One region of the Paenibacillus sp. EB106-06-01-XG199 genome, then DNA from elsewhere that is predicted to be linked to it. Evidence: riboswitches for the same ligand, from Rfam matches in the RefSeq annotation. Region 1 holds a riboswitch; each other region holds the start of a gene.
What was found. A riboswitch is a leader RNA that binds a small molecule or an ion and turns the genes downstream of it on or off. The one in region 1 is predicted to bind cyclic di-AMP.

Region 1 (10,257 bases):
TCTACGGGATGTTAGCCAGCAATGAATTCGAGGAGGCCTGGCTGGACGAAAGCTTCACTTCCTACGCTGAAGACAGGCTAATGGAGCAGGAGTATGGGGTATCATCCAATCATGTCCTGCAGGCCAGCCTGGTGACATCCTCCCAGCCGCTTAACCTGGAAACCTGGAAATACACTCCTGCCGATGCCTATGCCCGAAATGTGTACATCCGCGGCAAGCTGGTGCTGAAGGATATCGAACAGCAGGTCGGAACCAAGACGATGGATGCCATAATGGCGGCCTATACCCGTAAGTTCCGCTTCCGGCATCCTTCTACCGCCGACTTCCAGAAAATCGTGGAGAAGGTAACCAAAAAATCCTGGCAAGCCTACTTCGACCAATATGTATACAGCGGCGGTTCTCCGGATTTTTCAATTGATCACATTAAAATCTCTGACCCCAAAAAAGAGGGCGGCGATGATAATGCCCGTTACGAAAGCTCAGTAGCGGTCAGCAATAAAGGAAATCAGTATGGTGACGTCCCCATAAAGTTCACCTTCCTGGATGGCTATACTGTCCAGCAGTTTTGGAATGGGACAGAGAAGGAAACCACCTTTCAGCTAGCCTACAAAGCGCCTCTTTTGTCTGCAGAGATTGATCCGGAGCACTCCATTCTGCTGGAGAGTAAGCATCTCAACAATTTTAGACTGGCGGAGCTGGAGCGAAAGACGCTCTCCCGCTGGACGCTTAGCGTAACGAAGCTGCTTGAAACCCTGCTCGGAACTCTTGTCTGGTGAGGTGAAGGATTGTGAAAAGATCGATAGTTCGCGGCTGGTACAGCATGAAAGAGCAATTTTATATTCTGATTCTGCTTTTTATCTATCGGCTGCTTTGGGGCTATTTCCTGTACAGATTCGTCAGGTCAGCCCTCATCCCGGTGCTGCTCCGTTATCCCGATACACACGCCGGCGGCAGCGGAATAGGCAGATTGCTGTATTATATCGAAGGACAGACTGCACTTAGCACAGACCCCGGGGTGCTGCGCTGGCTCTGGCTGCTGCTGGCCCTCTCAGCGCTACGGCTGCTATGCTCCCCCTTTATCCGCGCAGGGCTGCTGCATGAGCTGCACCAGGAGCGCAAAGGGGAGCGGGGAATGTTCTTTTTTCCCGGAATGAAGCTTTACGGACTCCCCGTACTGCTGTTCAGTCTAGCGGAATGGCTTCTGGCCGCAACACCGCTGTATTGGCTTCTCCCCAAAATGTATGGGCTTCTCCTCAGCGGTATTCTCGATTATACTCTGCTGCTGAGACTGGTTCCTTATGTTCTGGCCTGGCTCCTGTACTTCTACCTGATCCGCATTCTGCTGCTGTACATGCAGTTTGGCTTCACCGGAGGAACAGGCATGTTTTCTTCCTTGCTGGTTGGCCTGAGGGTAATCCTCCCTTCCACCTGTATATCTGCACTGTTCGGCGCCGGCGGCCTGCTTCTGCTGCTGCTCTCTGGAGTGACCGCACTTTTCTGTCCAGGCCTGCCCGCACTGCTGTTCCGGCAATTTTCACCGCTTCCCTCAACGCTGTTCAAAATGTGGAGCCTAGCGGGGCAGTATCACCTTTGGTGCAGTAAAACATTTCCACAATAATAACGCCAGTCCCTTGGCATAATAGAAGAGTCACTGCCCCAGATAAAGGGCGGGACTCTTCTTTTGGTTACAACGTGATTTAGGGTATTTGCAAAACTGTAAATCCTCTGGTACAATGATGCCTGTACCAGTAGTAACAACTTTGTAATCTTTTGAAACTAATTTGAAGCAAATGAATGTGCCTTTAAGCATTTAACCTTGTCGACACGTCACTGTTTCGGTGCATAAAACGCCAAATTCCCGGCACCGGGAAGTGGGGGAACCATATTTTGGGTGAATTGATCTCGCTTTAGAGGGGTCATAGGGGAACCTTCTACCGAATCCTTAAGCTAACCTCGCAGGCCTTGGAAGGAGTACATCTTTTGAAAAGTCATAATTTTAAGAAGAAATGCACCGCAGCAGCATTAGGGCTGGTGATGGTGTTCACGCTTGGAGCAGGGAGCGCTTTCGCCGACTCCAGAATGGATACGGTTATTACAAAAACACTCGGAACGACATATAAAACCGGGGGCACAAGCACTGCCGGCTTTGATTGTTCTGGATTCACCAAATATGTATTTAAGAACGTTGGCCTTACCTTGCCCCGCACTTCCAAAGCACAATTCAGCGTTGGAACCGCCGTATCACGGAGTAACCTCCGTTCAGGCGATCTGGTATTCTTCAATACCCTTGGCAATGGAGTCTCCCATGTCGGTATTTATGTCGGCAACGGAAAATTCGCCCAATCCTCTTCATCCCGTGGTGTAACTATCAGTTCAATGAGTCAATCCTATTGGGCCAACCGCTACGTTGGAGCCAAACGAGTAATGAGCACAACAGCTTACAAAGCTATCGCTTACGATTGACATCCCTCAGGAATTCCATCCTCCAATAAATAATTGTAACTTATAGAAATCCGGAAACTGATTATTGCCGTAATCATTTCCGGGTTTTTCCTTTTTGTCTTCCTTATTCTACCTTTTACACGTATTTGAGGCCTGTGAAACACCTTTTTACTAAAAATCCCAACAATTCTAAGTTAAAGCTTACTCAGCGTGTAAATATAAGACCTTTTTAGCAAAATCAACTCTTAAAAAGCGTAAATATTATGCATTAATATGTTTTAAGTGATTGCCAACTGGCGAAGTCTTTGTTACAATTATCGCAGTGAGTTTTTAGTAACATTTTTGTAATTATTCAATCGGGTTTTACAAAGGTTTTGTCATGTATTGGTTAACAAGCTAATCCTAATCAACAGTCATGCCGAGTTCCCTAACCATTAGGGAAACGGGGGAACCGATTTTGGGTGAATTGACCTCCTATTCACAGAGGGGTCATAGGGGACCTTCAACCGAACCCTTAAGCTAACCTCGTAGGCATTTGGAAGGGGTATTCACTTTTGAAGAAGAAGTTAGCAGCAGCAGTACTAAGCTTTTCCATTATGCTTACCATCGGAGCAGGAAGCGCTTTCGCGGATTCCAAAATGGATAAAGTCATCGACAAGACCATCGGAAGTAAATACGTATCCGGCGGTGTATCGACCAACGGCTTTGATTGCTCCGGATTTACAATGTACGTTTTTGATAAGATCGGTATCAATCTGCCACACCAATCCGGTTCCCAATACCAAATGGGTACCGCCATTTCCCGGGACGATCTGAGAGCGGGAGATCTTGTATTTTATAATACCAGCGGTAAAGGTGTATCCCATGTCGGCATTTATGTCGGTGAGGGCAAATTCGCACATGCTTCATCCTCCCGTGGTGTAACCATCAGCACGATGAGTGACAGCTACTACGTCAACCGTTACGTTGGCGCCAAACGTATCATGAGTACAGATGCTTACCAATCCGTTACTTCTGATTCCCAAGACAATGATGACGTGCAATAAGTTGTCGTAAAACGGGCACTCTTCCATGATTTTTGCCGAAATCTGGAGGGGGCCTGTTTTTTTTGTCTATAAAATTACTTACCCCTCTCAATATCCGCAAAACATAAATCTACCCAAATTTCCTCCATTTCATAAAATATTTTTCCCACTTTGTCAAGTTTCCGCCTTTCAGGAAATTTCTGAGTCGAATCAGGCCAGTTATGGATATAATTAGGTATAGCTAGTGCTGTTGCTCCCTATGAAAGGAGGCCGGTGGCCTTATGATTAGCTCCCCCGTTACATTCCATGTGGTTCCCATGGAGATCAGCCATGCTGAAGACATCGCCGCATGGAATTACAAAGCGCCTTATAATATTTACGAATGGATGCCTTGGTCCCAAATGGAGGCGCTTGGCATTGAATTTGGCGATCCAGAGCTCCGCAGGGACCAGTATGTTTCCGTGGTCAACGAGCAAGGCATCCTTTGCGGCTTTGCGCAGTTGTTTCCGATGGAGGGTGTCGTCAGGCTGGGTATTGGAATGCGCCCCGAGCTTTGCGGACACGGTCTTGGCCACATTTTCATGGAAGCCATCGTTCAGGCCGCGCTAAAGCGGTATCCCGGGCGGGAGATTGATTTGGAAGTATTGACCTGGAACCAGCGGGCGATCCGAACATACCAAAAATGCGGCTTCACGATCACGGATACTTATGAACGCCTTACTCCAACCGGAAATAAGCCATTTTATTGCATGGTCTATGATAAACAACATAACGTTCCATTAAATTGAAAATTTTAGTGTTGAAATCGTCCACTTTTTTGACACAAATGCTATGATAACGCTTCACCATCCTATATAATGTAGGAAGCAGCTTACATGGAGGGGACGGATGAAGATGCAGAAATGGATCATGGGCGGTTTGTTTTTCGCAGCCTGTGCCTTTGCGGTAGTGCTCTTGTTCACATTGCCCGGCAAAGCAGAGGTAGCCGAAGAAAATAACCCGACGATGCCGCAAGTCACACTGGATGCCACCAGCGCCGAAGCGATTGTACAGGCAAGCTGCATTACCTGCCACGGTGATCAGCTACAGGGCGGTCTAGGCCCTAGTCTGCAGCAGGAAGGCGGCCAGCATAACGCAGAAGAAATCTACACCATTGTTACGAAGGGACGCGGCCAAATGCCGTCTTTCAAGGATAAGCTTGCTCCCGAAGAGATTGCGAATGTTGCCATGTGGCTTGCAGAGAAGAAATAAACCTGACCTTAAAAATACAGAATGCCCGTACAAAGGATATTCAGACATCCTTGCACGGGCATTTTTATATCTATTCCTATGATAAGTCGGTTTCTCCTGCGCCTAACGCGTTTTGTCGAAAGCTTCGTTAAATTCATGCGCCTGGCGGAACTCTAGCGCGGCAAGCCCGCTCTCTTCTTTTGCGGACAAGCGCAGAATTACCGTTTTGTAATCAATTGTAATATGCGGATGATGATCAAAGGCTTCCGAGATCGCAGCCACCTCATCCACAAAGGCGATACCCTTCATATATTCATTAAACATATATTTACGCACCATCATATTCGGCTCCAGCTTCCAGCCCTCCAGCTTACTTACCTGCTCACGCAGCTCTTCCTCCGTAAAATGCAATTTGTTTCCTCCCTTACTAAGTTAGCCGTAAAGTCCGTACAGCCCAGCTCCCCATATCCCTTAAACAAAACATCCCTCAGCTTCGGTAAAGTCCAAGGGATGCGCCAGGATGAAGGCTTTTTTTCGGTTTAATGTATTCTAAGATCCCGGCAAATAGTACTCGGCATCTTCAATTTTACCACGGGCCGCAGACAGGGGGCAAACCGTCCTCCTGTTACTCTGCTGTTCTGCTGCTCTAAACGAGTACAACCGAGGCCAAATCCTCTTCACCCAGCAAAATATTGATACGGTGCGTCTCCTTGTCATAGATAACCACACCACTGCCTACCTGAATAACAGGCTCGTTGCCCAGCGCGTAGAATAGATCCTCTGCGAGCGCTTCCCATACCTCCAGCTTGGATTCCTGCGGCAGTTCCTGCCACTCATCCGGCTCCATCTCAAAAAACACATACCCGTCAGAAATACGTCCGACTGCTTCCGTCAAATCACTAAGAATCTCGCTGTAATCTCTGCCATGTTTCACACCCACGTGTATCACTCCGTTTTCTTCACAGATGAATAATAACTTACCTTATCATTATAGCCGAAAAAATGACTTCACAAAAAACGGAATACTGACGATAAATAAGAATATACGTGATTTGGTTACGTGCAGGGTGTCCCGCCGCTGTTCAAGGATGAAATATGCGGTCTGAACGGATCACTTCTTAATTCTCATGGACGAGGTGCATAATGGAAATTTCAACATTACTAGGCTTAGTATTTGGTCTCATCGCAGTTGTCTGGGGAATGATGCTCAAACATGCCCCGCTTACCAGCTTGGAAAATCCGGCAGCTTATGTCATTATCTTTCTTGGTACGACTGCCTCAATCTTTGTGGCCTTTCCCATGTCGGAGGTCAAGAATGTACCCAAGCTGTTCAAGATCCTCTTTATTAAGAAAAAGATGGTCAGCAAAGCTGAACTGATTACAATGTTCATGGAATGGGCTTCCATTACACGGCGCGAAGGTCTGTTGGCGCTGGAGTCCAAGGTCGATGAGATCGAAGATAACTTCCTCCGTAACGGTATGCGGATGATTATCGACGGCAACGACCAGGAATTTGTCCGCGATGTGTTAATGGAAGATATTCATGCTACAGAAGACCGGCATAAAGCGGGAGCCCTGATCTTCTCACAAGCGGGGATGTACGCTCCTACCCTAGGGGTATTGGGTGCCGTTATCGGGCTGATTGCCGCTCTGGCGGATATGAGTGATATGGACGTTCTGGCGCACGCAATTGCCGGAGCCTTTATTGCTACATTGCTCGGTATTTTCACCGGTTATGTAATGTGGCATCCGATGTCCAACAAGCTCAAAAGAATTTCCAAGCGTGAAATTGAAATCCGGCTGATGATGGTAGAGGGTCTGCTGTCTATTCAATCCGGAGTATCCACAATCGCTATCAATCAGAAGCTTTCCGTCTTCCTAACACCTTCTGAACGTGTCAAGCTAATCGAAAAGGGAGGCGGCTCAAGTGAGCAAAAAGACTAGGCATGAAGAACACGAAGAGCATGCCGATGAATCCTGGCTATTACCCTATTCCGACCTGATGACGCTCCTAGTGGCGCTGTTCCTCGTTATGTATGCCATGAGTGCTACAGACGCCAAGAAATTTGAAGACATGGCTGATGCCTTTAGCTCTGCGCTCAGTGGTGGTGGCGGTGTTCTGGAGTATCGTTCCGATGCCCCGACAAATACCCAGCTTGATCAGGGTAAGCAAGATAAAATGAACAGTGTTATTGATAAGAATACCGGCGAATCCGACATGGCCAAGCTGCGGGCGAAAGAGCAAGAGGATCTGGAGAAACTAAAAAAGCAGTTTGATCAGTATATTGAAAAGAACGGGCTGACCGATTTGCTCAGCACCAAGCTGAATCAATCGCAATTGATGATTACCATCAGCGACAACGCCCTCTTTGCTTCAGGACAGGCAGACGTAAAGGATGATTCCCGCCAGCTTGCCAAATCAATCTCGAACATGCTGCAGCAATTCCCTGATTATGACGTCCTTGTACAAGGGCATACGGATAATATTCCGATTTCCAATACCAGCTATTCATCTAACTGGGACCTCAGCGTAGACCGTGCACTGCATTTCATGAAAATCCTGCTGCTGAATCCGAATCTGAATCCCGTTAAATTCAGTCCTATCGGATATGGGGAATACCATCCAATCGCACCCAATGACACTACTGCCGGACGGGCCAAGAACCGCCGCGTAGAAGTTTCTATTCTGCGCAAATATCAAGAAGTCACTGAACCAAAGGGCATTACCCTCCCTAACCAATAATAGGCACTCAGATAAAAGAGCTGTTCCAACGATCCCGCGAGAGATCTTCTGGAACAGCTCTTTGCTTTCTTCGGCAGCACTTTCTAATGGCTACTGCAGCTCATAGTTTAGCATTTCCCCAAGTTCTTGCTTCTCCTGAGGGGACAGCTCACGCCACTCTCCGGTTTGCAGCGTCCCAAGGCGGATATTCATAACCCGGATGCGCTGCAGCTTTCTGACCTCATAACCAAAGGCGCTACACATGCGGCGTATTTGCCGGTTCTTGCCTTCAGTCAGGATGATGCGGAATACCCGCTCTGTCATTCTTGTCACTTCACAGGGCAGCGTTCTGCCGCCCAGGATCTTCACTCCACTCGACATCCCGGAAATGAAGGAAGGCGTGACAGGCCGGTCTACAGTGACTACGTATTCCTTCTCATGCTTGCCTTCGGCCCGCAATATCTTGTTAACAATGTCTCCATCATTGGTAAGTAAAATTAACCCCTCTGAGTCCTTGTCCAGCCGGCCGATCGGAAAGATGCGCTCCTGATGTCCGACAAAGTCAACAATATTCCCCTGAATGTGGCTTTCCGTGGTCGATGTGATGCCCACCGGCTTATTAAGCGCAATGTAGACGATCTGGCTTCCCGTTTCCAGCGGCTTGCCATCAATCCGTACTTCATCGCCAGGAACGGCCTGACTGCCGAGTACGGCCGGCTCACCGTTAATGGTAACCCTGCCGCCTTCCACCAGCTTGTCTGCTTCACGGCGTGAACAATAGCCTGTCTCACTGATGAATTTATTAATTCTCATGATTGTCTTCACTCCGTTCTTTATTCATGCCCTGCTCTGCAGCAGGCTCAACTGGTGCGGGCAGTTTAATAATAACCTCCGTCCCGCAACCGTATTCACTGCGAATCTCCAGACTGCCTTTGTGAGCCTGGATAATCCGCTGGCTGACCATCAGCCCAAGTCCCGTCCCTGACTCTTTATTGGTATAGAACGGCTCGCCCAGCTTGGGCAGCATATAATCGGGAATGCCGCCTCCCTCGTCAGAGATCACAATAACAACAGAGTCTTCATCCATATACTGCTCCAGTGTGATGGTTCCGCCGTCCGGCATGGCTTCAATGGCATTCTTGACGATATTAATAAACACCTGCTTGAGCTGGTTCTCCTCGCAATGCACCGTTGCCGGCAGCTCTGCGAACCGTGACTCAAACTCTATGCCAAAGAGATGGGCCTGGCTGCTCAGAAGGGAAATTACATCATTTAGAATGTGCCGGACATCCTTTTGCTGAAAGTGAACTGCCTGCGGCTTGGCCAATATCAGAAATTCACTCACAATGAGATTAATTCGTTCCAGTTCGGAGAGCATTAAGTCAATATGCAGCGGGACCAGCACCTGCTTTTCTTGTTGAAGCTGCAGGAATCCCCGTAGCGTTGTCAGCGGATTACGGATTTCATGGGCAACCCCGGCGGCAAGCTGTCCTACCGTCGTCAGCTTCTCAGAGCGTCTCAGCAGCTCTTCGATCCGGTTGCGCTCTGTCATGTCACGGGATACGTGGACAAAGGCCTGTGGCCGTCCCTCTTCGTCGCGAATGATCGAGGTGCTGACACTGACTTCGACCATCGAACCGTCTCGCTTCAGCCTTACAGTCTCTACCGGAGGCAGAACAGCGCCATTCTTCAGCTCCCTAAGCCTTTCTTCTTCCTGTTTCTGCACCGTAGCCGGTACCAGATAAGGCGGCTTAACCAGGGCATCTGCGGCACTCCAGCCGTACAGATCCTCAAATGCTCTGTTCGTACTGGTGATCCGTCCATCCATATCTACAGTATGAATCGCATCGGAGGTGCCGTTGATCACCGATTCCAAATGTTCCTTAACCGCCCGGTTCTCTTCCAGCGTCTGCCCTAACCGGTTCGTATGCTGGGAAAGATGGGAGGTCATCGCATTAATCCTGTGGGCCAGCTGTCCCAGCTCATCCCGGCTGTCCACCTTTAACGGCGGCTCAAATTTGCCTTTTGCCACATCATTGACCTTGGCCAGAATATCCTGAATCGGACGCGTTACCACACCGGCAAGCACATAGCTGCACACGAAAAAAATGATAAGCAGCAACAATGAAGTAGTGATATTATTGAACAATTGGTCTTTGATGACCGAAGAAATGACCGAATAGTCCATGACTACAGAGACGACATAATCATCAGCACCCGGCTGGTTGATCGGGATGAAGCTTTTGAGCACTCTTTTGCCAAGAGCCTCCGTATCCAGCGTGACCGGCTGCCCTTTGCCGAGGGCTGCCATCATCGCCGACTTATCCTCTTCCACATTGCCAAAGATATAGGTGCCGAATTTAATGGGACGGCTGCGCAGCTTCTCATTCACGCGGTCTTCACCATTAGGCATCATGCTTGCAGAGGCAAAGGTTTTGGGATTGATTCCTGTGACCTCCAGAAGTCCCGGATTGACCTCTTTGGACTGCTGAACGATCTCATCGGGATTCATAATTTTGACGTAATCACTCACTGCTGTACTCCGTATGTAAGGATCTATGATGTAGTTAGTCGAGGCATCGTGATAATATCCCCACTTTTCAATGAACTTAGGATTGGAAGTCGAAAATTCAAAAGGTCCGGACCAGAAATTCTCAAGGCTCTGCCCCTGCTGAACGGATACTTTCTGACCGGCAAACAGCTCGAGAAATGCGACGTACCAATACCCCATTCCTTTGGTAGGCAGTCCAATCTCATTAGGATCAGACGATTTGGCAACCACTATATCATCATCAGTCTTGACCAGAAGTGAAATATTAGACACACCAAGCTTATCCG
Region 2 (10,257 bases), on a different contig from region 1:
AGTGAAGACTCCTATACCCGGATGTTGGCCTATATGCGGAGTTTGCCTGTTCCGGCTGCGGTGATCCTGTGCAAAAGAAAGCTGGATGCAATGTTCTCATTTTGTCTGAATGGCGTATTGTTCTTCGGTTTAATGTACGCGATTAGTGACGATATACGCAGCCAGCTGCCAGGGACTTCATACGTTGCGTTTGCATTTACCTGGATCGGTTATGGCCTGATAATGACTGGCATCTATATTGTTGTGGAGTTTCTGGTTAGCGGCAAAGTGTACTTTTGGATCACCCTGGCCCTGATGACGCTGTCCTTCGGGGTTGCACTGCTGATTCAATGGGCGGATGGAAATTTGTTTCTGTACAGCGTCTCCTGCTCGAAGGAATGGGGGCTGTTATCTCCGCTGATGTGGGGAACGCTGCTGCTGGGCACGGTATCCGTGCAATTATTTTCCAAATTGACGATACACCGGCTTAAAAGCCGCGATCTCGTATGAGAGGGCGGAGGTAACTTATGTGGATACCGATACAGATTAACGAGAACAGTGCCGAGCCGCTGTACCATCAGATCGAAACCCAGCTCCGGTCGCTGATCATCAGCGGAGGCATCACCGAAGGGACACTGCTTCCCTCCATACGTGAATTTGCCGGAGATCTGAAATGCAGCGTAATCACCGTCCGCCGGGTCTATCAGGATCTGGAGAATGAGGGGCTGCTGCGGACAAGACAGGGAACCGGAACCTTTGTCTCCCATGTGGGTGACGGGGCGATGGAAGAATACAAACGGGATGCCGTCCGTAAAGCTCTGGAAAGTGCGGTGGATGTTGGCCTGTCGGTCCAATGCAGTGAAGAGGAACTGACGGGAATATTTGTGGAGATTGTAAAAGACAAATACAACAAACAGGAATGAAGGGTGGGTTCATCTCATGGTACAGCAGGCTATAGAGCTGCGGAATGTAAGCAAGAAGCGGCGCAGCAGGACGATAGGGCCACTTAATCTGAATCTCCCGCAAGGCTATATTACCGCACTGGTGGGCCAGAACGGCTCCGGCAAAAGCACGTTACTTCATATGCTGCTGCAGCTGACCTTTCCGGAGGAAGGCGAGATCCTCTGGTTTGAACAGCAGCACAAGGCAGGTCTGCCGCTTGAACTGCGCCAGAGCATTGCTTATGTGCCGGAAACCTCGCTAACGGAGGAGAATTACTGGACCTCAGATGAGGCTGCCGAATTCCGCCGGCATTGGTACCCTTCCTGGGATCATGACTATTTTCAGGAGCTGCAGGATAAATTTGAAGTGCCGAGGGGAGCCAAGCTGGGCAAGATGTCCAAGGGTGAACGCCGTAAATTCGAGATTGCCGCTGCGCTGGCTTCCCGGCCCCGGCTGCTGCTGCTGGATGAGCCCTCCTCGGGTCTCGACCCCTTCGCCTGGAAGAGTATGATTGAGTCGATCCGCAAGTATATGGATGAGAGCGATGCGACCGTTGTTATCTCCACCCATATCGTCGAGGAGGTTCGGCGGCTGGCTGATTTTATTGTGCTGATGCATCGGGGACAGCTGCTTGGAATGGCGGAGAAGGACAGCCTGTTTGGTTCATGGAGCGAGGTGTGGGTGGGCGTGCAGGATGAGGAAGAGCTTAGGGAGCTGGCGGCTGAATTGCCGGGGGCTCAGCAGTTAGCACTGGAGACACCGGGAGTCGCTTCATTTATAACCCAGCAATTTAATCAGAATGAGAAACGCATTCAGGACTTGGGCGTAAAGGTTATCAAGAGCCGCAGTCTGGAGCTGGATGAGATTTTAAGCTTATGGACACAAGGACATCGTCCGATCCTGATCGACCAGAAGAGAGGGGACTAACGAATGGAAGCTTTGAAGCTTGAACAGGTAGTAAAGCAGTACGGAGACAAAACCGCAGTAAACAAAATCAGTCTAAAAGTAGAGCAAGGTGAGATTTACGGTCTGCTCGGAGCCAATGGCGCCGGCAAAACAACAACAATGCGCATGGTGCTTGGCCTGATCTATCCCGACGAGGGCAAGATTCTTTACAACGGCAAGTCCTATAGCAATGAACTGCAGCATCTGATGGGCTATCTACCGGAAGAACGCGGACTGTACCCGAAGGTGAAGGTGAGCGACCAGATTATTTATCTGGGCCGCCTGCGCGGCATGGCAGCAGCCGATGCGGACAAGAGCCTGCGTTATTGGCTGGACCGCTTTGAAGTCCCGGAGTATTACAATAAGAAGATTGAAGAGCTCTCCAAGGGAAATCAGCAGAAAATGGGCTTTATCGCCGCGGTTGTCCATAAACCGCAAATTCTGATTCTCGATGAAGCCTTCAGCGGGCTTGATCCCGTCAATGTGGAGCTGCTGAAGGATACCGTCCGCGAAATGCGGGATCAGGGCACCAGTATCCTGTTCTCTACACACCGGATGGAGCATGTTGAGGAATTATGCCGTAACATTACTATTCTTGACCGTTCCAATACAGTGGTCCAGGGAGATATCCGCGAGATTAAGAAAGGCTACCCGCGCGAGGAGGTTATACTCCGCACAACGGGCGAAGTGGCTGGCCTGGAAAGTATCGCCGGCGTAACTGCCGTCCAGCGGCAGGAACGGGGATATGTTCTTTCGATCCGCGAGATCGGTGCGGCCCAGCGCATTTTACAGCATGCTGTTGCACAGGGTGAGGTAGAGCATTTTGAGATCAAGGAACCGACGCTAAACCAAATCTTTATTAGAGCGGTAGGTGAATCCAATGAATAAGATGGGGACGATTATCGGTTTTACATTCAAGAATAAAGTAAGAACCAAGGCATTTCTGATTACTACGCTGATTCTGGTGGTTCTGCTGAGCATCGGGATGAATATTCCGTATATGGTGAAGCTGTTCCAGGGAGACGACGGGTCCGCAAAGAACCAAGTGCAGATCGGAGTCGTGGCAGAGGATGGCAACCGAGTAGCTGAGCTCCTCCAGGCTTATAGTCCGCCAGAGGGCGTGGCCCCGGTAACGATCAGTCCATATGCTACTGCTGACGATGCAGCGCTCAAGAAAGGTCTGGATGAGGAAAACATTGAGGGCTATATCACATTGGGTGCACAGAGCGGTGAAGGCATTCCCGCGGTTACCTACTATAGCAAGAACGGTGAGATTGATTCGGATGTGCAGAGCTATCTGCAGAATGCACTGCAGCAAGCCAATACTCAGCTGATCGTAGGTGATAAGCTGACTGCGGAACAGGTAGCTGCGATGTACACCCCGGTATCCATCGGTACCCAGCAGATCAGCTCAGAAGGTGCCGGAAATGAAGGTGCGGCAAAGGAATCACCGCCAATTATCAACTACGTGATTGTATATGCCCTGCTTATGCTGTTCTTTATGTCGATTATGATGACAGGCAATATGATCTCCGCCGAAATCACTTCGGAGAAAAGCTCACGTATCATGGAGATCCTGATTACGAGCGCTGCACCGCTGACGCAAATGTTCGGCAAGGTAATCGGCATCTTCCTGGTCGGCATCCTGCAAATTGCGGTTATCTCCGCAAGCGTAGCTGCGAACCTTATGCTTCCGCATAATGCCAGTATCCTGACCGATTTTGATCTTGACCTGGGGCAGCTGGATATCAGCATTCTTTTATACGGACTGATATTCTATATTCTGGGATACTTCCTGTACGCCATGATGTACGCAGCTGTAGGTTCCATTGTCAGCCGTACCGAGGACCTGGGTCAGGCGATCATGCCGATTCTTATGCTGGGCTTCGTCAATTTATATCTTCCAATGTTCAGCATCTCTGTCCCGGATACCCTGCTGGTTAAAGTAGCAAGCTTTGTTCCGTTCACTTCTCCGCTCAGCATGCTGCTGCGCATTGGTGTTGGCGAGGTAGCGACCTGGGAGATTCTGGTCTCGCTTCTCATCTTACTGGCAACCACCTTACTGTTCGGCTGGCTTGCCGCCAAGATCTACCGCACGGGAGTGCTGATGTACGGCAAACGCCCAAGCATCAAGGAGATCAGAAAAGCAATGAAGGCCTACAAAATTTAATTGGAATCATCAATATATACCTTTTGAGGAGTGGCAAGGATGAATAAAAAGCATGAACAAACATTCGGGTTGCTGTTTGCAGTTTCTTCGTTAATCGTACTGGTCGCCAGGTTAATGCCGTCCAATGGATCGAATCTGCTTGATTTCATTCAAGGGCTTTTGACAGGAATGGGCATTGCCGGTATGATTGCGTCATTAATCATTTTTGGCAGACATTCTAAACGCGCACACTAAGAAGTGATCATAGGTTTTACTGAGGAAGCCGCGGTTCGGAAACCGCGGCTTTTTTGCGGCTCCCGGGGGAGTTCAGAGCCAAACTGGATCAGTGAAGGCTTATGGTGTATGTTATTGAATAAGGAGTGGTAATCTTGAAAAAAAACAATCAAATCCCCGCGATACTCGCAGCTTCAATTCTGCTGATTCTGCTCAGCAGCATGCTTAAGCCGGAGGGCTCTACCCTGCTGGGTGTGCTGCAGACGTTAATGCTCGGAGTGGGCTTGCTGGGCTGCTGTACAGCGGCCTGGAGATTCGCCAAAGGCGGCAAGGGCAAGAGCTGAGTATAAATAGAAAAGGCCGCGGCATTATGCTGCGGCTTTTTCATGCGCTTCGACAAGTTGCCCATTACATCAGCGGAGATAAGAGAGGGGCCCACAGTGCTTCTTTAATCTATGTGAGCAGCTATACAACAAATAAATTTGCTTCAGGCCGCAATGTTTCTAACCGGCACATTTGCTCGCGCACATGTCTCAGCCGGGTTTTCAGCACCGGCACGCTTTGCTCAAGAATGGTGCTGATTGCAGGCAGGGGCAGCAGCATGCCGTACCATAACACCTGGACAATCTGATCCTCCCAGGCTAATCCATTGGAAACAAAGAGGCTGCACTCCTCCGCAGCCCGGGAGCACTGCTGAATGCACTCCCGGTAGGCAACCAGCGAGAAAGGCTGCGGTATGAAATCATCATGAAGGTACCGGGTGTAAAGCTCAGTGAAGGTCTTCATCGCAGTCTTTTCCGCAACGGCACCCTCTCCCAGCAGCAGACTGGTGAGTGCATAAATATTTCCGGTGTTCTTTTGGACATATTCCGCAAACTCGCTGGCAGCTGTCCATTCCGGGGATAATGGGTCTGGCATGTCTTCACGTTCCTTCCTGAATAAGAAATTATAAGATGGAGAAATAAGCGATGGATCTGTCCATTAGCTCGGCTATGTCCGGTTCCTGCCAGCTGCATTTATGCAGCAGGGAACTTGAAGGTTTATAGTACATCCGTCTGAAGGGGGGCGTACCGCCGGCCCCGGCTGTACGGGAATAGGGGACCATTTGCAGATGTGACGTGACGACCTTGCCTTGCAGCTTGGCTTTTAAATCCAGCAGGGCCGTTTGCACGATTTCTTGCTGATCTGGCTCCCACTGCGCACCTAGCTGCTGTACAATTTCTATGGCTTCTTCCAGCCTGTGATTGCGTATACTTCTCAGGAAGCTGCTCCATTTAATGACGTCAAAATGATCGCCTTCCGCAGACAGTATCCCCGCTCCCCAGCTGCACCCAGCCTTGCACGTAAGCTTCAGCACACCATACCGGCATTTGCCGGACGACTCCGTGGCCTGATGGAATGGCCAGGGGGCATCGAATACAAACACTTCTATACGTAACAGCCTGCGCTGGTTCATTTCGTTTTCCCTCCTACCCATTTATAAGCTGCAGCCTCAGCACAAAAAACCGCAGCAGAGGAGGACCTCTGCTGCGGTTTTGGTACAGGCTTAAATACACCTGGCGCAAAAACGTGGCGGATCAAGGTTCTCTCTAGTCGCTTACGGGGTTAGCTGTCGGATTCGGACGGTGAGAGTCGCCCTACCTAATGAGACCACAGTCTCCTTCGGATTCACCCCAAGAAAGATTCTTATCTTCCAGGTAAGGCCCCTGCGGGCCTGATGGTTCCCCCGTTTCCCGCATTGCGGGAATTCAGCGTTTATATCGCATTTCGTGCATTGGATTCAAACCGAATCATACTCTTTTCGCATGAGCTTTGTAAAAAGGAAAAAACATTCTTCTGAGCCGAATTTCAGGGAATTCTGGCAAAGGAAACGGTAGGATGTGCTAAAAGGGTGTTTATCAACGGTTTTCGGCTTTTTATCTCGTTCATACGACTGCTTTTGATTTAGGGTGATCAGAGCATAAAAGGCAATTTGCTCAACATCGGGTGAATATAATCACAATGCTGAATGCTTTTTCGCAAATCGCTGATAAGCCGAGTAAATAAGAGGAATGATGAGATTGAGGCTTAAGTAAGCGCTACCTGATCTGGTTTGGGTTTACTAAATGCATTATTTTGGCAGGTTTGGCGGTTTACAAGGTCGTGATCGCCAGAGTATGATTACTTCTGTTTACTACACAATCGAATACGCAGTCCGCTTAATTTCCGTTATGGAAAGCGGGGGAACCAACAATCGGCAGCCGATGTGAGAGTCGGAGCCGGTTATGGGGTGAATCCTGTGAAAGTGCGAGAGAATGCTCGCATGGATACAGGTAGGGCGACTCTCACTGCCCGAATCCGACAGCTAACCTCGTAAGCGTATTAGAGAGGATGAGCACAATGTGACCGTTAATTGGACCACAGAGGGAATTCCTTTGTGGTTTTTTGCTGTGTTCGTATGGCAAATGAATGGAAGTCCTAAGCCGGAGGAGAGGAAGATATGGCGAATTCGGAAGAATATGTACTCATTAACGCTCCGACTAAAGCGGGGGAGCATTTTATCAAAATCTTAAAGTTTAGAGGCTATAAGATCGCAGGAATCGCCAACAATGCGGCGGAGAAGCGGCGTCTGGAGGAGCTGGGAATCGAGGTCAATCTCGTGGTGGATACACATCATCAGAATACATGGTTCCGCCCCTCTTTTCCGGTAGGCAGAGTATTTCTGTTCGAGAGCAGTGTGACCTTATGCTGCCGGTATATCCAGATGTGCCGGACCTGGACGACAAAGCCAATATACGTAATTACGACTTCGATGAATCCCAGACTGGTCTATAAAGGGCTTGGAGCGGATTCCGTCATCTATTCCCACAGCGGAAATGTCTCTTTTCTGGCGGATGTCTCAACGAATCCAGGATAAGGCCAAATAAAAGGGCAAATAAAAGGCATCCCCTGGACAGAGGTCCAAGGGGATGCCTTTTTCAAAATATAAGTATTCATATGCTTCATGCTATAAATTATTCAGCGGTTGCTCCAATAAGCTCCTTAAGCTCGGAAACATTGAAGCCCTTGACTGCGCGGCCTTCGTACACGGTAACAGGCACACCCATGAAGCCCAGCTTCTCGACTTCTTCCTGATACACTGTACTTGTCATAACATCACGCACCTCGAAGCTAACGTCTTGCTCGGTCAGCCACTGCTTCACTTGATTGCAGTCGCTGCACCCTGTGGTGGAATAGACAATTACCGGCTGGCTCATTGGCTCACAGCTGCCTTGATGGCGTCCCGGGTGATTTTCCAATGGGAGGTGTTCCAGCGGACTTCGCCGTCTTCCAGGAGGAAGATCTGCGGAGATTCATGTTTGATCCCGAAATCTTCGGCAATCTGATTGGACAACGGACGGTCTTCAATCACATGGACAATGGCAGCTGGAGTCTCGGAGCCTTGCGCATAGGCTGTGAATTCCTCGTTGGCCTTGGCGCTGATCGGGCAGGTAGTGCTATGCTTGAAAAGCAGTTTTTTACCTGGTTGCGCAACATATTGCTGCAGTTCTTCCAGAGTATGAAGTTGTTGGATAGACATCGGTATCTCACCTTCCTATAAGTACTTGTAACTACGATTGTAACATAGTTCAAAATTAAATCAAAAAGGAAGTTAGAGCACCCCTTTCAGCGGAATTACAGTCCCATGAAGGACGTTGAAAAAACGTGACTGCCATGCTAATGTGAGAGAGATGCCGCGTGTATCCTGAAGAATCGTAAAGGGTGTGTCCATAATCATGAAAAGGGTTGCTTTTGTTACCGGTGCTGACCGTGGTTTAGGTTTTTTTCTGGCAAGCTGGCTTCTAGAGAACAAATATTCCGTATTTGCCGGTCAGTATATGAAGGAGTCGGAATCGCTGGACGCACTGAAAAAGCAGTACCCGGACCGATTAACTCTGATCCCGCTGGATATCGGCGACCGTGAGAGTGTCAAGCAAGCGGCACGTAGTATTTCGGGCAGTACCGCTCATGTTGATATGATTATCAATAATGCCGGTATTATTCATAGAGCCGATGATGCCACGATGCTTGTTGATATGGACGATGAAGCCATGGCTCACATTTATAATGTAAACACGCTTGGTTCTTTGAGGGTCAGTAATGAACTGATGGGCCTGTTGATGCAGAGCAAGCAGAAATTGATTGTTAATATCTCCTCAGAAGCCGGAAGCATTGGCCGGAACAAACGGATTAATATGTACGGATACTGTATGTCCAAAGCAGCGCTTAATATGCAGTCCTCCCTGCTGCACAACCATTTGAAGGTGATGGGCGGGCAGGTTATGGTCTTTCACCCCGGCTGGCTGCAATCCTATATGAATGGTGAGAAGGCTCTGGAGGCACCTATTCCTCCTGAAGAGTCGGCGCGTAAGATTATGAATATCGTGCAGGGGCACAAGAAGTATATGGGTGAGGAGCCGGCTTATCTCGACCTGGACGGAAATGCCTGGCCCTGGTAACTATACACTAAGAGAAGCAGGAAGAGAGGCGGGAAGAACATGTCTGAATGGAAAGCACTAGCACTTGGCAGCTACAGTGAGGTGAAATACCATCCTTTTACCGGTGTGGATCACGAGATTAAGCGCATTCTGTCACCTGATCTGCAGGTGGAGGCTTCCGAAGATTACAGTCTCCTGAGCAAAGACAACCTTGAGGGCTTGAAGCTGGTTATCGCCTATACCGAATTTTCCGAACAGAAAATAGCCCCGGAGCAAAGTGCCGCTTTGCTGTCTTATGTAGCGGGGGGCGGAGGTCTGCTCGTTGTACATAACGGAATCTCCCTGCAGCGGAATCAGGAGCTGGGCGCTATGCTAGGCGCGCATTTCACCCACCATCCGGAATACACCTCCCTGCATATGAAAATACCGGCACACGGGCATCCCATTATGCAGGGGATTAGCGAGTTTGTCATTGAGGACGAGCCGTACTACTTTGAAATGCATCCTTATTTTGAGACGACTGTGCTGGCAGAGTACCTTCATGAAGGGGCCATGCGTCAGGCAGCCTGGTGCCATGCGTTCGGACTTGGCCGTGTAGTTTATCTGATGCCGGGGCATCATCTGCCTTCCTTCTCGGTAGAGCCGTTCCGCCAAATGATCCGCCAAGGCGGAATGTGGGCAGCGGGTCTGCTGTAACTCCTACCTTTGAATCGTTTTCGCACATCATAACAGCTGCACGTTCCCCAAGAGGAGCATGCAGCTGTTTTTTTGATGTATGAATGTTCCAGCTTCGGTCAAAATAGGGTTACGAATAAAAAGGGGGGCGCATGGAATGTGGAAGATGCTATGGGATCTTGTGCCCGGCTGGAAGGTGCTGTTTCAAGGTTTTGTCATCTTCATCGTTCCGGTTGTCTTAACCCGCCTAATGATCTGGCTCCGAATGAAAGAGGGCAAGGCGAGCACCCGGGGAATGCGGGCTGAAGGCAAAAAAGGCGGGGGGGTTCCAAGTTCCGAAGATACTGGGGAGGCGGATCAGACCAGCATCGCTGTGCAGAATAAAAAATCCGCTGCACCCGCACCCCCTGCTCAAAACAACGCTTTACAGGCCACTCCTTCCCTGACCTATACCGGAGAGTTCCAACATGATGTTCAGTCCTTCAGGGAGATAAGTACCGATATGTCCGACGTTAATGTCAGAGAGCTGCGCATCGGAAGTCTGGAAATCAAGGCAGCGCTGTTTTTTGTGGATGGACTTACGGACAAAGAAGGCATGGATCAGAACATCCTGATGCCCTTGATGAACACGGTGAGGCCCTTTGAAGGCATGAATGCAGCCCCGCCAGCAGAGATATTGAAAGGGATTATCGTGCACCAGGTAGTACAGGTCTCGGAAATTGAATTTACCGACCAGTTGAGACTCTCGCTGCAAAAGGTATTGTTCGGCTCTGCGGTATTGTTAATTGACGGAATGTCGGAGGTTTTTATACTAGGTACCCCGAAAGGCAACACAAGAAGCGTGGAGGAGCCGATATCGGAGGCGCTTCTGCGCGG
Region 3 (10,257 bases), on a different contig from region 1:
GGTCGTTCTCCATTTTTTGGTCATGATGTTTTTGAAGGACAATTTGAGCGCTGTGGAGAAACCCATTGCTGTCTTTTTCAGCTTGTAGTCAGAGCTTACTTTCTGGTCGGGAAGCGGATCGGTGTCGGAAATGATTTTACCGTCTCGGAATTCCACAGTCCGGTCTGTGTATTTCCGGGCCAGTTCCGGGTTATGCGTAACCATAACGACCAGCTTATCCTTGGCGATTTCCTTGATCAGCTCCATAATCTGTTCACTTGTCTGGGTATCCAACGCTCCTGTAGGTTCGTCGGCAAGAATAATGTCGGGGTCATTGGCGAGCGCCCGGGCGATGGATACACGCTGCATTTGACCGCCGGACAGCTGGTTCGGCTTCTTGTGCAGATGATCCTTAAGGCCAACCTTCTCCAGCACCTCTTTTGCCTTCTGCCGTTTCTCGGCTGCGGGGACACCGCTGAGGGTCATTCCCAGCTCGACATTGTCCATAATACTCAGATGCGCAATAAGATTATAGCTTTGAAAGATGAAGCCGACGCTATTATTACGGTAAGCATCCCAATCGCTGTCCTGAAAGTTCTGTGTGGATTTACCGTTAATGATCAGGTCTCCGCTGTCATATTGATCCAGCCCGCCGATGATGTTCAGGCAGGTGGTTTTACCCGAGCCGCTGGGACCCAGGATGGCCACAAATTCATTTTCCCGTAAATTGAGGTTGACCTTATCGAGCGCTACCTGTGTGAAATCACCTGTCGTGTAGCTCTTGCTGATGTTTTTTAGCTGAAGCATATCTGTAAACCTTCCTTTCAAATAAAGCTAGCTTGATGAATTGCTGACAGCATATCATACGAATATGAACTGAACATCAACTGGCTTCCAGCTACAGGGAAAGACTATACTTCAATCAAAGGCTAAAGAATGCAGGTGATTTCATGATTACTATACTTGTTGTGGAAGATAATGAGACGTTGCGCCAGCTGATCTGTACGGTGCTTGGGAAACATGGCTACAGGGTGCTTGCAGCAGAGGATGGCCAGAGTGCGCTGGATATTTTGGAAGCAGAATATATTGATTTGATTATTTCTGATATTATGATGCCGCAAGTGGACGGTTACGAGCTGATTGAGCATTTGAGGCAATCCAATAATAATCTGCCTGTGCTGATCATTACTGCCAAAGACAGCTTTCAGGACAAGCAGAAAGGGTTCCTGGTCGGCACAGACGATTATATGGTGAAGCCTATTGATATCAATGAGATGGTACTGCGGGTGGGGGCTTTGCTGCGCCGGGCGCAGATTGTCAATGAACGCAAGCTGACTGTGGGCGAGGTGACCCTTGATTATGATTCTGTAACGGTCTACAGGGATGGGGAGAGTACGGTTCTCCCGCAGAAAGAATTTTTCCTGCTATATAAGCTGATTGCTTATCCAAACAAGATATTTACCAGGCAGCAGCTGATGGATGAAATCTGGGGAATGGATACGGAGACAGATGCCCGGACAGTGGATGTGCATATCAACCGGCTGAGGGAACGTTTCAGGGAATATATGGAGTTTGAGATTGTAACGGTCCGGGGACTCGGGTATAAGGCGGTGAAGCATATATGAAAAAGAGGTTCAGCAATTTATGGTTCGCCTTTGTGATGCTGGTATTTATGATCATGCTGTCTTCTGCGGTCTTTATGATGACTATTATATTCGTTATAAAGAGGTTCACAATCATCGAGCCGGGCCAATTCCACGCCTTCGGATTTCTGGCAGCGGTACTGCTTACGGGGATCCTTACTGGAACGCTTATCACTGCCGTCATCGGGCAAAAAATATTGCTTCCCATCAACAGACTGAGAGAAGCAACCAAGGAAGTCGCCAAAGGCAACTTTAATGTTCAGTTGTATGAGAATATTAAGATTGAAGAATTCCGGGAGATGGCCAAGGATTTCAATAAGATGGTTCAAGAGCTCCAAGGGATTGAAACACTAAGAACCGATTTTGTCACGAATGTATCCCATGAGTTCAAGACGCCTATCACAGCCATTGAGGGCTATGCTGCACTGTTGCAGAATTCGGATCTTCCGGCCGAGGAAAGAGAGGAATACGCGGGCAAGATCATTAGCAGCACCAGGCAATTATCCATGCTGACCAACAATATTCTGAAGCTGTCGAAGCTGGAGAACCAGGAAATCATCATTGAAAAAACAGAGTTCAGTCTGGATGAGCAGATCCGCCAGGCGCTTCTTCTCCTGGAGCCGCAGTGGAGCGGCAAACAGCTGGATCTGGAGATTCAGTTGGCGGAGACTGGCTTCTACGGCAGCGAAGAGCTGCTGATGCAGGTATGGATTAACATTCTGGGGAATGCGGTAAAATTCTCAAGAGAATACGGGAACCTGTCCGTCACCTTGACCGAATCCCCCCAGAACGTGAGTGTTGAAATTACCGATACCGGAATCGGCATGACCCCGGAGGTGCAGCGGCATATCTTTGAAAAGTTCTATCAGGGCGATAAAGCACGGGCTTCTTACGGGAACGGGCTCGGATTGCCTTTGGCCAAACGGATTGTCGACCTTTGCGGGGGACGGATTATTGTGAGCAGCAAGCCGGGCCAGGGCTCGACATTCCTTATTGAATTGCCAAGAGAATAAAGATCGGGAACCTCTTACTGCGAGCGGACACCGGACCAGAACGTAAGCCCGTCAAGGGGGTATTCGGCCCTGCCGGAGGCTCCGGCTGCTGAACTCAAGGAGAGCTGCGTACCGTTTGCCTTGAGCTTGAACAGCTGTTCAATATGATGTATTCCCGCCGGATGGGTTTCCTCATATACACTCAGGGCAACCCCGGCGGCCACTCTGGCAGTGATTACGGATTCCCGTATTCCTTCGATACCGGCTTCCATGACAACAGCTTTACCGCCCCGAACACCATAAGCATCGACTTTGACCGCATATTGTTCTGAACCCAGCCGAAGTTTGCCGAAAGCCTGGACTGTGAGCTTGCGGATGACTTTGTTGCGGAAGAGGGCGGTTAAGCCAATTTTTCGCATAAGAGCGATGCCGGAGGTGGCCGCCCGGGAATCAAAGCATAAACGTGTAGCGACAGAAGGGACCTTCAAGGTATAGGGCAGAATCTGCTGATCGGAAAAAGGGAAAAGGTAGGTCTTGCGCGTTCCCGGCGTACCACCGAAGTTCACCTGCTTGCGTTCCGTGAAGCTCCTTGCGGCAACCTTGCGTCCTTGCTCCACACGCTCAAAGGCAGAGCCGAGACTATCAACCGTCCATTCCAGGGCAGCTTGGCCGTGACTGTCGCCCAGACCCAGCATGATGGAGATGTCGATGCGCTCACATCTATCCAGTTCATTCACCGCTTTGAGGGATAGCAGATTGGTTAAGCCGGGAGCAAGCCCCACGCTTAGAACAGCTGTACCCTTGAGCCCGGCTGCTGTGTCTCCCAGGCTCTGAAGCAGCCGGAAGTATTCCCCATTTGCCGACACATCGACATAATGGGTTCCGCTGCGCAGACAAGCCTCCGCAAACGAGGTATCCTGCTGATCCAGGCACATGACCACCAGCTTGGTCCGCTTCAGCAGTTCTTCATCTATCGCTTCTCCCACACTAAGTCGCAGCGGCTTCACTTTGCCGCCACTCGTCCTGCAGAATTGTTCCGCACGTTCCAGGCTTCGGCCCGCCGCATATACCACTCCAGGATGCTGTTCTCCCAGAAGCCGGCAAATTTCTGCGCCGACATGGCCATACCCGCCGACAACCACTATATCTGTTTTCATTCCGCAACCTCTTTTCCGTGCTTCACAGCAAACCAGCCATCAATCAGATAGGAGCTGAAAAAGCGGGTGACACCGGAGAACCCGCTGCTTGCGAGCAACGCTAGAAGTTCATATTCCGGAATGGGGAAGGAGGTTTCACCGATGGAATGCTCGAACCATTCGCATTCCTGCCCGGAAATCCCGCCAGCCAGCATGTGGTTTTTCCACGCCTTCAGCGGCAAGGACCCGGGGATAGAACGGACGTCCCCGCTTAAGGTTGCCACAACCAGTATCGCCCCCTCCTGAAGCCGGCTATGGATTTCTTCCAGCATCCGCTGCTTCTGTCCGGTTTCCTTGACAAAGTGAAGCACCAGCATGCAAGTGGCGGCGTCAAACAGCTTGTTCTTGTCCAGTTCATCAACCGTGCTTTGCTGGAGAGTGATTTCAGCGGCCAGCTCCGTGCGCTGCATCCGCTGCCGGGCAAGCTCAAGCATTGCCGTTGACAGATCAATGCCAGTCAGCCGCCAGTGCTCATGCTGAGCGCCGAGGGTTATCAATTCTTGACCGCCTCCGGCCCCGACAATCAGCAGGTCTGCCGGAGTTTCACCGCCGAGGTGTGCACTCAGCAATTGCTCCATGATGTCATAGAGCAGAGGATACCCCGGTATTTTTGCAGCGATTGTTGTCTCGTAATGCTGAACATCGGGATGCTCCCAGTCTCTGGCATGATGTAAATGTTTCTCTTGCATGATATCTGCTCCTGTCTCTATAGCTTGAATGTGAGTTCTCCTGATATATAATAAGAATTATTACTAATTATCAGGATTAAACACGGAATAGGCTATCCCACATATGTGGGATTTGGAGAGGACATCAGGATGAGCGAGGTTCTAAAAGGCTTGAGGACGCTGGAAATCAACCGGCAGGAGATGAGAATGACATCTCCGCAATATAGGGAGGCGGTAATCTCCAAGCTGCGGCAGTACATTCCGTTTACCGCTGCCTGCTGCACTACCGTGGACCCGCATACGCTGCTGTCCACCGGGGCGATCACAGAGCGGGGTCTTGAGGATCTGCACCCGCAGCTGTTTGAATACGAATATCTGCATGAGGATTATATGAAATATGAGCAGTTGGCCGCTGCGGCAGTGCCGGTCGCCTGTTTAAGTGGTGTAACGGAAGGGCAGCCCGGGCGGAGTGAACGTTACCGCAACGTCCTCCAGCCTGCGGGCCTGGGCGACGAGCTCCGGGCTGCGCTGGTTGAAGGCGGTGGCTGCTGGGGGTTCTTAACCTTGTTCCGGTCGCAGCACGAACCTCCATTTCAAGAGCACGAGTGTGCAGTGATATCATCTGTTGTTCCGCTGATTGCCGGCGCACTCCGCAGCTATGCCTCCGAGCCCCCTCTGGGACGGATGGATACCGCACCGGAGGACAGTGGAATCATGATTCTGACGGACCAGCTGCTTCCGGTCAGCGCGAACAGTGCGGCTCAATATTGGCTGAACCGTCTGCAGCAGCTGGAACGGCTGGATCACGGTGTTCTCCCCCGGCCGGTCAACGCCGTATGCCTGCGGGCACTTGGTGAGAATACGGAACCAGGAGGGTTGCCTTCGAAGGCGAAATTATGCCTGCGCGTCGAGGATGGGGCATACTTGACAGTTACGGCCAGCAGGCTTGAAGGCAGCGGCAAGAAGACGGAGCTGGCTGTTGCTTTTGTCTATGCCAAGTCCTCGGAGATCTTCCGGCTGCTGGCCGATGCCTGCCAGCTGACCGCGAGGGAGAAGCAGCTGGCCGAGATGCTCTCCCGCGGATTATCCACTAAGGAGCTGGCAGAGTCGCTGCATATTTCTGCGTACACCGTACAGGATCACCTGAAATCCATCTTCTCTAAGACCGGCGTTTCCAGCCGGAGAGCGCTCATCAGCAAGCTGTTCTCACAGGGGATGGAATAGCCGGTAAACACGCTAAACAGTCCCGATGCTGATACAAGGGGACTGTGCTGGCTTTTATAGGAGCTGCGGGATCTGGGAAGTGGAAGTAGGGTGGGTCCAGTGCTTCTCGCTGCCGGGAAGATCATCGAACCATTCCGCATCCGGTGGACATTCCAGGATCATGAATTTGCCGTACTCCTGCGCTCTGGACTGATGGTATTTCAGATAGGCCTTGCCGTCTTCAATCGCCAGTATCTCGATTTTACCGGAGGAGTGGCTCATGGATAGACGGACTCTTTTACCCAGACCTGAGGTTCTGGCCTTGGCTTCCTCAACAATGTTGTAGACACGCTCCAGCGGCAGAACGAACTCGCGGTTGCCGGCAATGGGCCGGTTCACGAAGAAATAATAGGGAGTGACTCCGGCCCAGGACAGCCGGTCGAGCAGTTCTCCGAGTACCGCCGCATCATCGTTGATGCCTTTCAGCACCGGCGTCTGATTAACCACGATTGCCCCGGCATTATGGAGTGCTCTGAATGCATGTTTGGCTTCGGGCGTAATTTCCCGGGGATGATTAATATGCGCCATGACGTAAATGCGTTTGTCCTCCGATGAATAGGTACGGATTAGTTCCAGCAGTTCTTCGTCCTGATAAATGCGCATGGGATTAAATACGGGAATTTTGGAGCCCAGCCGGATAATCTTCACATGGTCAATAGATCTCAGGCTTTCGATGATGAAGCGCAGCTTAGAGGTAGAGAGAATCAGGCTGTCTCCGCCGGTAAGCAGCACATTATTGATCTCTGGATGATTCCTGATGTATTCCAGCCCAGGAGCCACATCGGTTTGTGCTTCCTTCACATCATTGCGGAACAGGCGCTTGCGGAAGCAGTAGCGGCAGTAAGCTCCACACACCTCGGAGACAATCAGGAGGGCCGTTGTTCTGTATTTGTGCTGACATCCCGGCACTACATAATTCATTCCCTCATCGGATGCATCCCAGCAGCCATACTCCTCAAGTTCACCTTCACTTGGAATGACGAGCCTGCGGATCGGATCACCCGGGTCGTCCCAGTCGATCAGCGACAGATAATAGTCATTGACCCGAAAGGCAAATTTGCCGGTGATCTCCTTCAGCTTTTCTTTCTCCGTTTCAGACAGCATGGCAACCTTGTTGATATCCGTTATGTACCTTACCCTTTGCACTTGCATCTCTCCTTGGTCTCATAGTGTGAGAAAAAAGGGAGCCTTGAGGTCGATAGCCAAACTGCTGCCAGCAGGGTCATGAGAATACAAAAAAGAGACCCTTAGCAAGGGTCTCTGGTTATGAATATACCTAAAAAAGCAGACCCATCCACTACTGACGAGGTTAGCTGACGGACTCGGGTAAGATGGTACCCTACATTCTGTGAATGATTCGCCCCAAAAGACTGGTTCCCCCGCTTTCCTGCCAAAGGCTGGAAATTAAGCGTAGGTAAAGTATAACCCAGGAAGTTTTGAAAAGTCAAAGCTAAACTTGCCCGCGGCAAGGGATACAGGACCAAGCCAAATCAGCAAAAAATTGAGTAGGGTGAGTTGTTCCTGCAGCTCCGAAGGCTGATCTTGTTCATGACTTGAAATAAGACAACCTCCTTCTGGAATGTTAATATCTCGATGGGCTAGATATTACCTATCGGAACCATTGATATATTTTGCAAAACAAGTTCAAAAAAAGTGTGGAACACAGTGATTGGACCAACGGTCCGGTCGCGGAGTATTCGCACCAAGTGCTCATGTTTATCCTGTTCACCAAACGAGGGTGTTCTTAGCAGCCATTTCATAACTGCTGAGAACACCCTTTTTGTTGACGGAATTAATCAACTAGAGCATGTCTTCAAATTGGAAGAGCTCTGGAGAGTAAAATCCCTGTTTATTCTCTTTTGCGGACCCAGGCGACCTTACTGCTCTGCATTCTCTTTAAAAACGTCCATCAGGGAGAAATAACTGCGCTGGAGTCCGTTCCTCCTGTAACAGGATAAAAGCCCCAAATAAGTGCAACTCGGTCCGTTTGTACTCAGAGCCAAGAATACACTTTCCAGTCGCACACACAAGCCTTCGAAAGAAGAGTGAAGTCTTTGAAACACCGAGACGTAAGCCTCCACCGAAAAAACTACCTGGTGGCGAAACGCCTTTCTCCGCGTGTGATCAGAAAATGGCACTGTACCCATGATTCCTTAGGGCATACAGCAGCAGGTTTTGACGGGGAAGCGGTTTGAAGACACGCCCTAGATAGATGAAGTAAAGCTTGACGTTTAATACAATAGTGGAATAAAGTATTAAATGAAACTAAATATCAAATTAAATAAAGTTTCAAATATATCAAAAGGAGCAATTGGATATGGGACAGATGATCCGAGGATTCGCCGAGCTAAGCCCGGAGCAATATGTCGAAGCAGGAGGTAAGGGAGCGATGCTCTCCAGAATGCTTCAGGCGGGATATCCTGTGCCGGAGGGATTTGTTGTCTTTCCTTCGGCCTTTGAAAGCGATAAATTAAAGGAAGAGGCTTGGACTGAAAGTGCAGCCAGGTTGCAGAAAATCCGCATGATACATAAGAATGCACGATTTGCTGTCAGATCTTCGGCTTTAAGTGAAGATTCGGCGGAGGCATCTTTTGCCGGGGAATTCGAAACGGTGTTGAACGTGGAAACAGATGAACAGATTCGTGAAGCGATGTACACGGTGTATCACTCAAAGGATAGCGAACGGGTTCAAGTCTACAGCTCCATGCAGGACATGGACTCCTCCCATAAGGTTGCCATTGTCGTGCAGCTGATGATTCACTCGGAAATCTCCGGAGTCCTGTTCACCGCTGACCCCATAACAGGCAGCCGCACGGTTCTGCCGGGGAATTATGTCTATGGGCTGGGAGAACAGTTAGTTTCAGGCGAGAGCGACGCATATTCCTTCACGCTGGCAAGGAACCGGGGCAGATATGAAGGCCCGGGTGAGTTCAAGCGGTATGCAGCCAAGTTATACCGGTATGCATGCCGGCTGGAGAAGGAGCTTGGAGCTCCCCAAGATATCGAGTGGGCGGTCGCAAAGGGGCGGGTCTACCTCCTGCAGACGAGACCGGTTACGACCTTGAACCCGGGAAACCGCAATACATTCGAGATCAACGACTCGCTGGCTGGTGATTTTCTCTGGACCAATACCAATGTGGGCGAATCCATCTCCGGTGTCTTAACTCCTCTGACCTGGTCTATCCTGCGCTCCCTGGATGAAGAGTACAATATTATTCCGGGGCATTATGTGATGTCCGGCAATATTTGCGGAAGGGTGTACACTAATGTTAGTCTTTCGGTATCGATGTTCTCGGCATTTGGACTGAATACCAAGCCGATATGGAAGAAAATGAGCCGGGTGTTTGGAGAGCTTCCTGAAGGCATGGCTCTGCCGGTATATCCATTTACCAAACGGGAGCTGCTCAAGACTGTGCTTCCCAAGATGATGCATAGTATGAAACAAACTCGCCAGACCGTTAGAACCCTTCCGCAGTTCCTGGAAGATTCACCGGAGTGGTGCAGACGGCTGACAACCAGACTCCAAGCGGCAACAACCCGGGAGGAACTGCTGTCACTCTGGAGGCAGGAGCTGTGGCCGCAGAATGTCACGGCGCTGTGGTCGGCGCTGGAAGCGCCCTCTGCCCAAATGCAGAAGTTTGAGAAGCTGCATAAGCAGCTTAGCGAGGCGGCCGGAGAAGAAGAGGCCAATAGGCTGCTGTCCAACGCCGGGGGCTCCGTAGAGCTGGAAAGCCTGGGGCCGCTGATCGGAATCTCCAGAGTAATAAAGGGAGAAATGAGCCGGAAGGAATACCTTGTGAAGTATGGCCACCGGGGACCGAATGAAATGGAATTATCGTATCCTGACCCGGGAGAAGATGACGCGTGGCTGGACAAGCAGATCGCTGAGTTCTGCAAGGCCCCTATGGACGTGGAGGACATTCTGCAGAGACAGCGGGTCCGGAGCAGAGAAGCCTTGAAGGCGTTCGAGCAGCAGTTCCCGGCAAAGGCCAAGCGGATTGCCCGGCGGATAGAGGCAGTGTCAGAGGGCCCGCGCCTGCGGGAAGCCGTCCGTTCCGAATGGACCCGAACGATGCGGGTGAACCGCGCATTTGCGCTTAAAGCAGGTGAGCTTGCGGGAATAGGAGAGGATGTTTTTTTTCTATATCTGGATGAGATTCTGGATTGGCTTGCCACAGGTAATCTGACTGCTGTACAATATTTTTCTGCACGCAAGCAAACGTATGCAAGGTATCAGTCATTGCCGCCGCTGCCTTCGATGCTCCGGGGACGTTTTGAACCGTTCAAGTGGGCCAAGGATCCGCAACGGCGGCTGGATTACTACGATGCTTCCCGACCGGTTCCCTTATCTGAACACCCTCATGGCGAAAGGCTGAAGGGTTCTGCCGGAGCCGCTGGAAGGATTGAAGGGCGGGTGCGTGTACTGGCCAAACCGGAAGAGGGAGAGCAGTTTCAAGCCGGTGAAATTCTGGTGGCTTCGACGATTAATGTAGGCTGGACACCGCTGTTTCCGAGA

Region 2: linked by a shared signal. The riboswitch ahead of AC3WT9_RS23795 (hypothetical protein) and the one ahead of AC3WT9_RS33735 (C40 family peptidase) in region 1 are both predicted to bind cyclic di-AMP.
Region 3: linked by a shared signal. The riboswitch ahead of AC3WT9_RS09430 (KamA family radical SAM protein) and the one ahead of AC3WT9_RS33735 (C40 family peptidase) in region 1 are both predicted to bind cyclic di-AMP.

Annotation. Positions count from the first base shown of each region.
Region 1 covers NZ_JBYTDQ010000021.1:27,078-37,334, forward strand. The annotation lists gene AC3WT9_RS33725 (M1 family metallopeptidase) at 1-776, shown strand, start outside; gene AC3WT9_RS33730 (hypothetical protein) at 788-1,618, shown strand; cyclic di-AMP (ydaO/yuaA leader) riboswitch at 1,839-1,977, shown strand; gene AC3WT9_RS33735 (C40 family peptidase) at 2,035-2,463, shown strand; cyclic di-AMP (ydaO/yuaA leader) riboswitch at 2,849-2,991, shown strand; gene AC3WT9_RS33740 (C40 family peptidase) at 2,997-3,488, shown strand; gene AC3WT9_RS33745 (GNAT family N-acetyltransferase) at 3,749-4,255, shown strand; gene AC3WT9_RS33750 (c-type cytochrome) at 4,362-4,718, shown strand; gene AC3WT9_RS33755 (4a-hydroxytetrahydrobiopterin dehydratase) at 4,821-5,108, opposite strand; gene AC3WT9_RS33760 (hypothetical protein) at 5,344-5,637, opposite strand; gene motA (flagellar motor stator protein MotA) at 5,841-6,641, shown strand; gene motB (flagellar motor protein MotB) at 6,625-7,440, shown strand; gene rluF (23S rRNA pseudouridine(2604) synthase RluF) at 7,531-8,232, opposite strand; gene AC3WT9_RS33780 (ATP-binding protein) at 8,222-10,257, opposite strand, start outside.
Region 2 covers NZ_JBYTDQ010000007.1:109,437-119,693, reverse strand. The annotation lists gene AC3WT9_RS23835 (hypothetical protein) at 1-489, shown strand, start outside; gene AC3WT9_RS23830 (GntR family transcriptional regulator) at 507-902, shown strand; gene AC3WT9_RS23825 (ATP-binding cassette domain-containing protein) at 919-1,848, shown strand; gene AC3WT9_RS23820 (ABC transporter ATP-binding protein) at 1,852-2,754, shown strand; gene AC3WT9_RS23815 (ABC transporter permease) at 2,747-4,036, shown strand; gene AC3WT9_RS23810 (hypothetical protein) at 4,076-4,270, shown strand; gene AC3WT9_RS23805 (hypothetical protein) at 4,405-4,593, shown strand; gene AC3WT9_RS23800 (hypothetical protein) at 4,715-5,167, opposite strand; gene AC3WT9_RS23795 (hypothetical protein) at 5,196-5,705, opposite strand; cyclic di-AMP (ydaO/yuaA leader) riboswitch at 5,830-6,013, opposite strand; cyclic di-AMP (ydaO/yuaA leader) riboswitch at 6,435-6,623, shown strand; gene AC3WT9_RS23790 (hypothetical protein) at 6,729-7,145, shown strand; gene AC3WT9_RS23785 (glutaredoxin family protein) at 7,243-7,485, opposite strand; gene ytxJ (bacillithiol system redox-active protein YtxJ) at 7,482-7,808, opposite strand; gene AC3WT9_RS23775 (SDR family NAD(P)-dependent oxidoreductase) at 8,005-8,727, shown strand; gene AC3WT9_RS23770 (ThuA domain-containing protein) at 8,767-9,402, shown strand; gene AC3WT9_RS23765 (spore germination protein) at 9,539-10,257, shown strand, end outside.
Region 3 covers NZ_JBYTDQ010000002.1:753,791-764,047, reverse strand. The annotation lists gene AC3WT9_RS09460 (ABC transporter ATP-binding protein/permease) at 1-786, opposite strand, end outside; gene AC3WT9_RS09455 (response regulator transcription factor) at 930-1,604, shown strand; gene AC3WT9_RS09450 (HAMP domain-containing sensor histidine kinase) at 1,601-2,635, shown strand; gene AC3WT9_RS09445 (saccharopine dehydrogenase family protein) at 2,650-3,771, opposite strand; gene AC3WT9_RS09440 (class I SAM-dependent methyltransferase) at 3,768-4,499, opposite strand; gene AC3WT9_RS09435 (helix-turn-helix transcriptional regulator) at 4,629-5,702, shown strand; gene AC3WT9_RS09430 (KamA family radical SAM protein) at 5,757-6,893, opposite strand; cyclic di-AMP (ydaO/yuaA leader) riboswitch at 7,025-7,162, opposite strand; gene AC3WT9_RS09425 (PEP/pyruvate-binding domain-containing protein) at 8,059-10,257, shown strand, end outside.